DNA from 2 places in the Streptomyces sp. NBC_00775 genome. Region 1 is predicted to be linked to the other one. Evidence: riboswitches for the same ligand, from Rfam matches in the RefSeq annotation. Region 1 holds a riboswitch; the other holds the start of a gene.
The links. A riboswitch is a leader RNA that binds a small molecule or an ion and turns the genes downstream of it on or off. The one in region 1 is predicted to bind cyclic di-AMP.
Positions count from the first base shown of each region.

Region 2: linked by a shared signal. The riboswitch ahead of OIC96_RS19485 (LysM peptidoglycan-binding domain-containing protein) and the one ahead of OIC96_RS12400 (M23 family metallopeptidase) in region 1 are both predicted to bind cyclic di-AMP.

Region 1 covers NZ_CP108938.1:2,773,516-2,778,465, reverse strand. The annotation lists gene OIC96_RS12415 (DNA gyrase/topoisomerase IV subunit A) at 1-75, opposite strand, end outside; gene OIC96_RS12410 (M16 family metallopeptidase) at 339-1,694, shown strand; gene OIC96_RS12405 (M16 family metallopeptidase) at 1,691-3,079, shown strand; cyclic di-AMP (ydaO/yuaA leader) riboswitch at 3,305-3,462, shown strand; gene OIC96_RS12400 (M23 family metallopeptidase) at 3,476-4,240, shown strand; gene OIC96_RS12395 (GntR family transcriptional regulator) at 4,459-4,950, shown strand, end outside.
Region 2 covers NZ_CP108938.1:4,377,076-4,382,025, forward strand. The annotation lists gene OIC96_RS19475 (CocE/NonD family hydrolase) at 1-1,296, shown strand, start outside; gene OIC96_RS19480 (hypothetical protein) at 1,330-1,659, shown strand; cyclic di-AMP (ydaO/yuaA leader) riboswitch at 1,929-2,086, shown strand; gene OIC96_RS19485 (LysM peptidoglycan-binding domain-containing protein) at 2,090-2,866, shown strand; gene OIC96_RS19490 (GNAT family N-acetyltransferase) at 2,894-3,331, opposite strand; gene OIC96_RS19495 (HAD family hydrolase) at 3,417-4,229, opposite strand; gene OIC96_RS19500 (hypothetical protein) at 4,309-4,491, opposite strand; gene OIC96_RS19505 (hypothetical protein) at 4,593-4,950, shown strand, end outside.

The sequences.
Region 1 (4,950 bases):
CACGACGTCGATGTCGAGGATCTTCTCCTCGTACGAGTCGTCGGGCGGCGGGGTCTTCGTGCTGCGGCGGGCCATCGCTGCTGCGGCTCCTTCACAGTCTCTGCCGGGGCATGAACGGATCTGACGCGGACCATTGTGGACCGCCCCACTGACAACGCCGACCGCGACCCGTCCGTAGCGGCCCTCGGAGGGTCTGCCGGGACACGGCTGTGACGTACGCGAGTCTCGCTCTCGGCGTACGAGGTGCGGGAACTTCGCCACCTGTCGGCGCGCTTGCATACAGTGGCAGGACCGACAGGAACTACGCAGTTTCCGCGATCGAAGGGACGTACATGCCCATGGGTCACACGGCCACAGCTGAGGCAGGCTCCGGCGGCCTGACAGCGACCGAGCACCGCCTGGCCAACGGCCTTCGCGTGGTGCTCTCCGAGGACCACCTGACCCCGGTCGCGGCGGTGTGCCTCTGGTACGACGTCGGCTCGCGCCACGAGGTCAAGGGCCGTACCGGACTTGCTCACCTCTTCGAGCACCTGATGTTCCAGGGCTCCAAGCAGGTCCACGGCAACGGCCACTTCGAACTCGTCCAGGGCGCGGGCGGTTCGCTCAACGGCACGACGAGCTTCGAGCGGACCAACTACTTCGAGACCATGCCCACCCACCAGCTGGAGCTCGCGCTCTGGCTGGAGGCCGACCGCATGGGTTCGCTGCTCGCCGCGCTCGACGACGAGTCCATGGAGAACCAGCGGGACGTCGTCAAGAACGAACGCCGGCAGCGCTACGACAACGTGCCCTACGGCACCGCGTTCGAGAAGCTGACCGCGCTTGCGTACCCCGAGGGCCACCCCTACCACCACACCCCGATCGGGTCGATGGCGGACCTGGACGCGGCCACCCTGGAGGACGCCCGCGCGTTCTTCCGCACCTACTACGCGCCCAACAACGCGGTGCTGTCGGTCGTCGGCGACATCGACCCGGAGCAGACGCTCGCCTGGGTCGAGAAGTACTTCGGCTCCATCCCCGGGCACGACGGCAAGCCCGCCCCGCGTGACGGCTCGCTGCCCGACATCATGGGCGAGCAGCTGCGCGAGGTCGTCGAGGAGGAGGTCCCGGCGCGCGCCCTGATGGCCGCCTACCGGCTCCCGGAGGACGGCACGCGCGCGTCCGACGCGGCCGACGTGGCGCTCACCGTCCTCGGCGGCGGCGAGTCCTCCCGGCTCTACAACCGGCTCGTACGCCGCGACCGCACCGCCGTCGCGGCCGGGTTCGGCCTGCTGCGCCTGGCCGGAGCTCCCTCCCTGGGGTGGCTGGATGTGAAGACGTCCGGCGATGTCGAGGTCCCGGTCATCGAGGCCGCCGTCGACGAGGAGCTCGCCCGGTTCGCCGAGGAGGGCCCCACGGCCGAGGAAATGGAGCGCGCGCAGGCCCAGTTGGAGCGCGAGTGGCTGGACCGGCTCGGCACGGTCGCGGGCCGCGCCGACGAACTGTGCCGGTTCGCCGTCCTGTTCGGCGACCCGCAGCTCGCCCTGACCGCCGTGCGGCGCGTCCTCGACGTCACCGCCGAGGAGGTCCAGGAGGTCGCCAAGGCCCGCCTGCGCCCCGACAACCGCGCGGTGCTCGTCTACGAACCGACCGCCGCCGAGACCGCCGAAGACACTGACGCCGCTGAAGACACCGACGAGGAGGCGGCGAAGTGACCGAGCTCGCCACCATGGACTTCCACCCGCAGCCCCAGGCCGGCGAGGCCAGGCCGTGGGCCTTCCCGTCGCCCGAGCGCGGCACGCTCGACAACGGTCTGACCGTCCTGCGCTGCCACCGCCCCGGCCAGCAGGTCGTCGCCGTCGAGGTGATCCTCGCCGCGCCGCTGGAGGCCGAACCCGCGGGCCTCGACGGCATCGCCACGATCATGGCGCGCTCGTTCTCCGAGGGCACCGACAAGCACTCCGCCGAGGAGTTCGCCGCCGAGCTGGAGCGCTGCGGCGCCACCCTCGACGCACACGCCGACCACCCCGGCGTACGCCTGTCCCTCGAAGTCCCCGTCTCGCGCCTCCCCAAGGCGCTCGGTCTGCTCGCCGACGCCCTGAGGGCACCGGCGTTCGCGGACAGCGAGGTGGAGCGACTGGTCCGCAACCGCCTGGACGAGATCCCGCACGAGGCGGCCAACCCGGCCCGCCGCGCCGCCAAGGAGCTCTCCAAGGAGCTGTTCCCGGCGACCGCGCGCATGTCGCGCCCGCGCCAGGGCACCGAGGAGACCGTCCAGAAGATCGACTCGGCAGCCGTACGGGCCTTCTATGAGAAGCACGTTCGCCCCGCGACGGGTACCGCGGTCATCGTCGGTGACCTCACCGGTGTCGACCTCGACGCGCTGCTGGCCGACACGCTCGGCTCCTGGACCGGCTCGTCCGCCGAGCCGCGTCCCGTGCCGCCGGTGAGCGCCGACGACACCGGCCGCGTGATCATCGTGGACCGGCCCGGCGCCGTCCAGACACAGCTGCTCATCGGCCGCGTCGGCGCCGATCGGCACGACCGCGTGTGGCCCGCCCAGGTGCTCGGCACGTACTGCCTCGGCGGCACCCTCACCTCGCGCCTGGACCGTGTTCTGCGCGAGGAAAAGGGATACACCTACGGTGTGCGGGCGTTCGGCCAGGTGCTGCGCGCCGCGCCGGACGGCACGGGCGTCGCGATGCTCGCCATCAGCGGCTCCGTGGACACCCCGAACACCGGTCCGGCGCTCGACGACCTGTGGAAGGTGCTGCGCACCCTCGCCGCCGAGGGCCTGACGGACGCCGAGCGCGATGTCGCCGTGCAGAACCTGGTGGGTGTGGCGCCCCTCAAGTTCGAGACCGCGGCGGCCGTCGCGAGCACGCTCGCCGACCAGGTCGAGCAGTACCTGCCGGACGACTACCAGGCGACGCTGTATCAGCAGCTCGCCGCGACCGGCACCGTGGAGGCCACCGCGGCCGCCGTGAGCGCTTTCCCGGTGGACCGTCTGGTGACCGTCCTGGTGGGCGACGCCGCGCAGATCGAGGAGCCCGTCCAAGCCCTCGGAATCGGTGAAGTGAGCGTCGTCCGGGCCGAGTAGAGCAGAGCGGAACAGAGCCACTCCCTGAGGACCCGGGTGACTGAAGAGTCACCTGGGTCTTCTTTTGTCCGGACTTCGTCCCCAAGATGTCCGTATTGGTAGGGAGGTTGCCTGTCTGCCCTGTGTCATGCGCTACAAAAGCCGTGATCCGTTTGTCGATTGAAAGATGTCCCGATTAGCGTCGGTGCGGCTGTTCGTCAGGCAGTGCGCCGCGCCCGCGGCACCGGACAGTCATCGCCGAGTCCCCGTACGGCGCGAGCCAGGGGAGCCGGGGACCCACGTAGTCCCTGGGGTGAATCGGACGCCCTCCCAGGAGGGGGTCCGTAGGAGACCTTCCTGCTCCGAACCCGTCAGCTAACCCGGTAGGCGAGAAGGAAGGAAAGGAACAGCCCCTACATGGCGTTCACCTGTGGCACAGGGAAGCACCGTCGCCCGAGCCGCGTGCAGCGCACGACCACGAACGCCGTCGGCGTCGCGGCGCTCGCCACCACCGGTGTCATCGGAACCATGGCCGCCCCCGCGCTCGCCGCGGAGTCCTCCGTCGAGCAGACCGGGCTCACCCCCGTCATCACCATCGGCGACTCCCTCGCCGAGAAGATCGACGCCCAGGCCGCGGCCCAGCAGCACGCCGCCGACGAGGCCGCCGCGAAGAAGGCTGCCGAGCAGGCCGCCCGGAAGCAGGCCGCGGAGGAGGCGAAGAAGGAGCGCGAGGCCAAGGAGCGCGCCGCCCGTGCCGCCGAGCGCAAGCGCCTCAACACCTTCGTCGTGCCGATCACCGGCTCGTACATCTCCACCGGCTACAAGGCCGGCGGCAGCCTCTGGTCCTCCGGCAGCCACACCGGCGTCGACTTCCACGCCGCGTCCGGCACCTCGGTGCACTCCGTGGGTTCCGGCACGGTCGTCACGGCCGGCTGGGGCGGCGCCTACGGCAACCAGGTCGTCATCAAGATGCACGACGGCACGTACACGATGTACGGCCACCTGTCGTCCATCGGCGTCTCCGTGGGGCAGACGGTCACCCCGGGCCAGCAGATAGGCCTCTCCGGGGCCACCGGCAACACCACCGGGCCGCACCTCCACTTCGAGGCCCGTACGACCGCGGAGTACGGCTCGGACATCGACCCCGTCGCCTACCTTCGCTCGCACGGCGTGAACGTCTGACGTTCGGCGGCGTGAACGTCTGACGACCGCTTCACCAGATCTCCACCACTTCCGATGCCCCGGCCCCGAGCCGGGGCATCGTCGTTTCGCACGGCCGTCTGTCCAAAAAATATCCCTGGATTCCGGCCTGCCATCGGAAATTCCGGCTCCCTGCAATAGAGTCACTGAACAAGCGTCAATCGATGGCGTTTCGCGGGGATTAAAGCGGAGGTCCGGTCATGCGTATTCCGGCGCACTCGGTATGCACGGCGATCCGTGACGACATCGTCGCGGGTGTCTACGAGCGAGGGAGCCGGCTCACCGAGGAACTGCTCGCGCGTCGCTACGGCGTCTCGCGCGTCCCGGTGCGCGAGGCGCTGCGCACGCTGGAGGCCGAGGGCTTCGTCGTGACCCGGCGGCACGCGGGCGCGTGCGTCGCGGAGCCCACCGAGCTGGAGGCCTCCGACCTGCTCGAGATGCGCATGCTCCTTGAGCCGCTGGGTGCCGCACGGGCCGCGCAGCGCCGTACCGAGGCCCACCTCAAGGTGCTCCGAGGCCTGGTCAGGCTGGGTCAGGAGCGGGCCAGGAGGGGCCACAGCGAGGATCTGCGCTCGCTGGGCGGCTGGTTCCACGAGACCCTCGCGCAGGCCTCCGGAAGCCCCGCGCTGACCTCCACGCTCGGCCAGCTGCGGCACAAGATCGCCTGGATGTACGCGGTGGAGGCGCCGGCC
Region 2 (4,950 bases), 1.6 Mb from region 1:
GCGGCCGTCCTGGCGGTCGGCGGCTGGCACGACCCGTACCGCGACACGGTGCTGCGCCTGGTCGAGAACCTGCCGCCCGACCGCGTACGAGGCCTGATCGGCCCCTGGTCGCACCAGTACCCGGACCGCGGCCTGCCACCGGGCCCGGCGATCGGCTTCCTCCAGGAGACCCTGCGCTGGTGGGACCACTGGCTCCGGGACAAGGACACCGGCGCCATGTCCACCCCCGTGCTCCGCTCGTACGTGATGGACGCGCATCCCCCGGCGACGACGTACCCGTCCCTGCCCGGCCGCTGGGTGGGTGACCCCGCCTGGCCCTCCCCCTCGGTGACCCCGGTCTCGTACGCGCTCCAGGGGGCGCCGGTCCTGGTCCGTTCCCCCCAGCACACGGGGGTGGACGCGGGCCGCTTCTTCCCCTTCGGGAACGACGCGGATCTGCCGCCGGACCAGCGGGAGGAGGACGCGAGATCGGCGTGCTTCGAGTTCGAAGTGCCGGAGGAAACCTGGGTGTTGGGCCGTACCCGGGTCCGGCTGCGGCTGACGTCCTCGACCCCCCGGGGCCAGGTGATCGCCCGCCTCTGCGACGTGGCCCCCGACGGAGCTTCGACGCTCGTCACCCGAGGTGTGCTGAACCTGTCAGCGCGCTACGGCCGTGACCAGGCGGTTTCCTGGAAACCGGGCACTACGGAGGACGTGGTTTTCGACCTGAACGGCATCGGCTACGCGTTCCCGGCGGGCCATCGCATCCGCCTCTCCGTCTCCTCGGCGTACTGGCCCTGGATCTGGCCCCAGCCGGGCTCGGAGGCCGGCTTCACCCTGGATCCGGCGGGCAGCACGCTGGAACTCCCGCTGCGGGCACGGGAGTCGACGCCCTCGCTCACGTTCGAGGAACCGGAGCAGTCCGAGCCCCTGGGAGTCGTCGTCCCCGCGACGCTGGACGAACCCCGCCCGGAACGCCTGGTCGTCCGTGACGTTGCCGCTGGCACCTGGCGTCTGGAGGTGGACCCGCGCTACGGCGGCACGCGCGTGTACCCCGACGGCCTCGAATTCACCGAGGACGCGCTGGAGACGTACACGATCGACGCCTCCGATCCCCTGTCGGCCCGCGCCCGCTCGACCTGGTCGGTCCGCCTCCACCGCCCGGACCTGCCGTGGGACGCACGGGTGTCCACGACGTCCGAGATCACCTGCGACGCCGAGGACTTCATCACGTCCAACGAGGTGATCTGCAAGGACGGCGACGAGGTGGTCTTCCACCGGACGTGGGAAAGGAGAATCCCCAGAACGGCGGGCTAGAGGCCCAGGGGCGCCATAGGGAACGATCGCACCATGGCGCGATCGCGGACCGGGGAATTCCTGATGGACCTCGACGAGGGCATGCTCGCGTACTTCCGTGAGATGGCCCAGGAGATGGTCACGCGCTTCGGGATCTCGCGGGCGGAGGCGGTGGCGAGGATCAACAGGGCATACGAGGGGCAGCAGTTCGAGCCGTACCCCGACCTGATGTGCCACGAGCTTCCCGAATACTGGGGCTACGGCCTCTACTTCAAGCCCAACGCGGGCCGCCTCCCCGACGACGACCCCGACACGGATCTCTCCGCGTGGGAGGTCCGCCCGGCTCCGCCGAGGCACTCCCCCGCCTGGACGCTCGCACCGTAATGCCCGAGTTGCCCGCCTTGCCGCTTTGATTGCGCTTGGTCGCGTGAATTGGGTCACGCCCGACCAAACCCGGCGTCAGAGTCCCCTCGACGACTCCCCCTTTGCAAAAGGCAAGTTGAGGATCGAATTCCGGCGCAATCGGACGTTTCGCCCTCGCCATATCCAGGCTAAAGCGATCTTCACTGCGACATCAGGTCTTGTTCCCGACATGTGCTCTCGCATACGTTCGCCCCGATCCGAGCGGAACGCCGAATCCTGCCGCCGCCCGGAAACCCCACCCACCCACGCACGGCAGGAGCGGGGGACCCAGGTAAGCCGCCGATCCGGACCCCCGGAACGGCTAGGGGTGAAGCCGCGTCCACAGCGCGGCCGGGCATCTCCCGCCCGAACCCGACAGCTCACCTCGCAGGCACCGGAGAGGAAAATCGCCATGCCCGCACGAGGCAAGCACCGCCGCACGAAGACCAGCACCCTCACCCGCGGCATGGTCGCCGTCGGCACGAGCGGAGCCGCGCTCGCACTCCCCCTCGTGAGCGCGACCGGCGCCCACGCGGCCACACCTACACAGGTGGCGCAGGTGGCGCAGGTCGCGAAGACCGCCGCGACCACGACCACGGACATCCAGCTCCTCACCTACAAGGTGGCCGCGGGCGACACCCTCTCCACGATCGCGGCGAAGAACCCCACGAGCGGCGGCTGGAAGAAGCTGTACGAGGCGAACAGCGCGGTCATCGGCGCGAACCCGGCCGTGATCCGCCCGGGCCTGACGCTGACGGTGGGCACGAAGACCGTGAAGTCGACCGCGTCGAGCTCGACGGCGAAGGCAACCACGGCGACCGCCAAGTCCGCGGCGACCACGGCCACCCCCGCCTCCACCACGACGTACGCCAACAACCTCGACGGCTGGATCAAGCAGTCCCTGGCCATCATGGCCAAGTCGGGCATTCCGGGCACCTACAACGGCATCTACCGCAACGTCATGCGTGAGTCCTCGGGCAACCCCCTGGCCATCAACAACTGGGACTCGAACGCCGCCGCCGGCACCCCGTCCAAGGGCCTCCTCCAGGTCATCGACCCGACCTTCAACGCCTACCACGTCGCCGGCACCTCGACGAACCCCTACGACCCGGTCGCGAACATCACGGCGGCCTGCAACTACGCGGCGGCGGTGTACGGCTCGATCGACAACGTCAACGGGGCCTACTGACCAGCCCTCCCCCTGCCCGTCCCCCTACTACTCGTCCACCAGGTACCGGTAGACCGTCGACTGCCGGGCCTGGAACCCAAGACGTTCGTACAGCCGGTTCGCCGCCGGCCGGTCCGGCCGGGAGGTCAGATCGACGGTCCGGGCGCCCGCTTCCCGGGCCATCCGCAGAGCTTCCTGAGTCAGCAGCGCCGCGACTCCCCGGCCGCGCGCCGCAACGTCCACGACCACGTCCTCGATGCGGGCGCGCAGCCCGGACGGCATGGGAAGCAGTACCAGGGTCAGCGTGCCGACGATCTCGCCCGCGGCACGGGCGACCAGCACCGTGTTCGCATCGCAGGACACCATCCGGTCGACCGCCTCGCCGTCGAGGGGCTTGGCGGTCGACGACAACTGAGGCAGCAACCGGCCGAAGGCGTCGACAAGTTCTTGACTCGCTTCCCGGATGATCTCCACCTGAACGCTCATGCGCCGGAGCGTATCGGCCGCCTCCCGGACCGCAGGGGCACGACAGCGGGACGGCGGCGGGACGGGGATGTCGGCGCGGCCGGGCCTAACGAGCCTCGAACAGCCGCTCCAGCACCACGGCGATCCCGTCGTCCTCGTTCGACAAGGTCACCTCGTCGGCCACCGCCTTGAGTTCCGGGTGGGCGTTGGCCATGGCGACGCCGTGGGCGGCCCAGTCGAACATCGGGATGTCATTGGGCATGTCACCGAAGGCGAGGGTGGTGGCGGGGCCGAGCCCGAGGTGTTCGGCGGCGAGGGCGAGCCCCGTCGCCTTGGTCACGCCGCATGGCTGGAGTTCGACGGTGCCCGGCCCCGACATGGTGACCGTCGCCAGGGAACCCACCACTCCGCGCGCCGCCGACGCCAACTCGTCGTCGGACAAGGAAGGGTGACGGAGCAACACCTTGCTGATCGGCTCCGTCCACAGGTCGTCGCGCCGCCGCACCCGCACTGCCGGCAGTGTCGGATGCGGCATGACATACCCCGGCTCGATCAGCGTCAGCCCGTCCACGCCGTCCTGGTCCACCGCCGCGTAGAGCAGCCCGACCTCCGCCTCGATCTTGCCCAGCGCCGTCTCCGCCAGCTCCCTGTCCAGGGTCACCGACCACAGCAGACGGTCCGCCCCGGCGTCGTACAGCTGCGCCCCCTGACCGCACACCGCCAGCCCCTCGCCGCCGAGTTCGTCGAGGAGCGGTCGGACCCTCGGCGCCGGCCGTCCCGTCACCACCAGATGCCGGGCCCCCTCGGCCGTGGCTCTCGCCAACGCGGCCCGCGACCGGTCGGAGAGTGTGTCGTCGCCGCGCAGCAGCGTTCCGTCCAGGTCAGTGGCGATGAGTGAATATGCAGTCGGAGCGGCCATGATCCGAAGAATACGGATCGAACGACACATCGGCCCGGCGTGAACCGGACGACGTCCGGTATCCCGTCCGCAACGCCGTTCACCGCACGGGCGGCGCGGACAGCGCGGCCGGTTCGGGCAGCACGAGCACCTCCGGGGGCGCGGAGAGGAGGACGGTGAAGTGGTCGGTGGGGGCGGAGAGTTGGCGGGGTGGAATGATCCGGGCGCGGGCCCTGACGCCCCAAGAGCCGCCGGCCTTCATCGAGAGAGTGCGGGGAGACACATGAAGCTCAAGCCTGACTTGTGGACCAAGAGCGGCTACAGCGGCTCGGACGGCCCCCAACTCACCATCACCCAGGCCACCTTCCTGCCGGACTCCACGCGGTGACCCCCTTCCGGCAACACCTCCGAACCGCCGCCGAAGACGTCATCCGGCGCTTCCCGGAGACCCTCAAGCCCGAGATCTACGCCCTCTCCTTCCGTATCTGGCGAATCGACGGCGATGATCGCCACCCGTACGTGGCCATCGGGTACAACACCGAGACCCAGTACGAGCAGCAGACCTACCCGGAGGACCCAGGAGAGGCCCGCTGGAACTACGCCTGCTGGCTGCTCGACGGCTTCGAGATGCTCGGCAACGTGCCCGAGGACCCCACCGGAAGCCCGCTGTACGTGGACGAGGTCAAGCGGCTGGGGATCTGGTTCGACGGCGAGTACGACTTCCTCACCATGGATCTGCCCG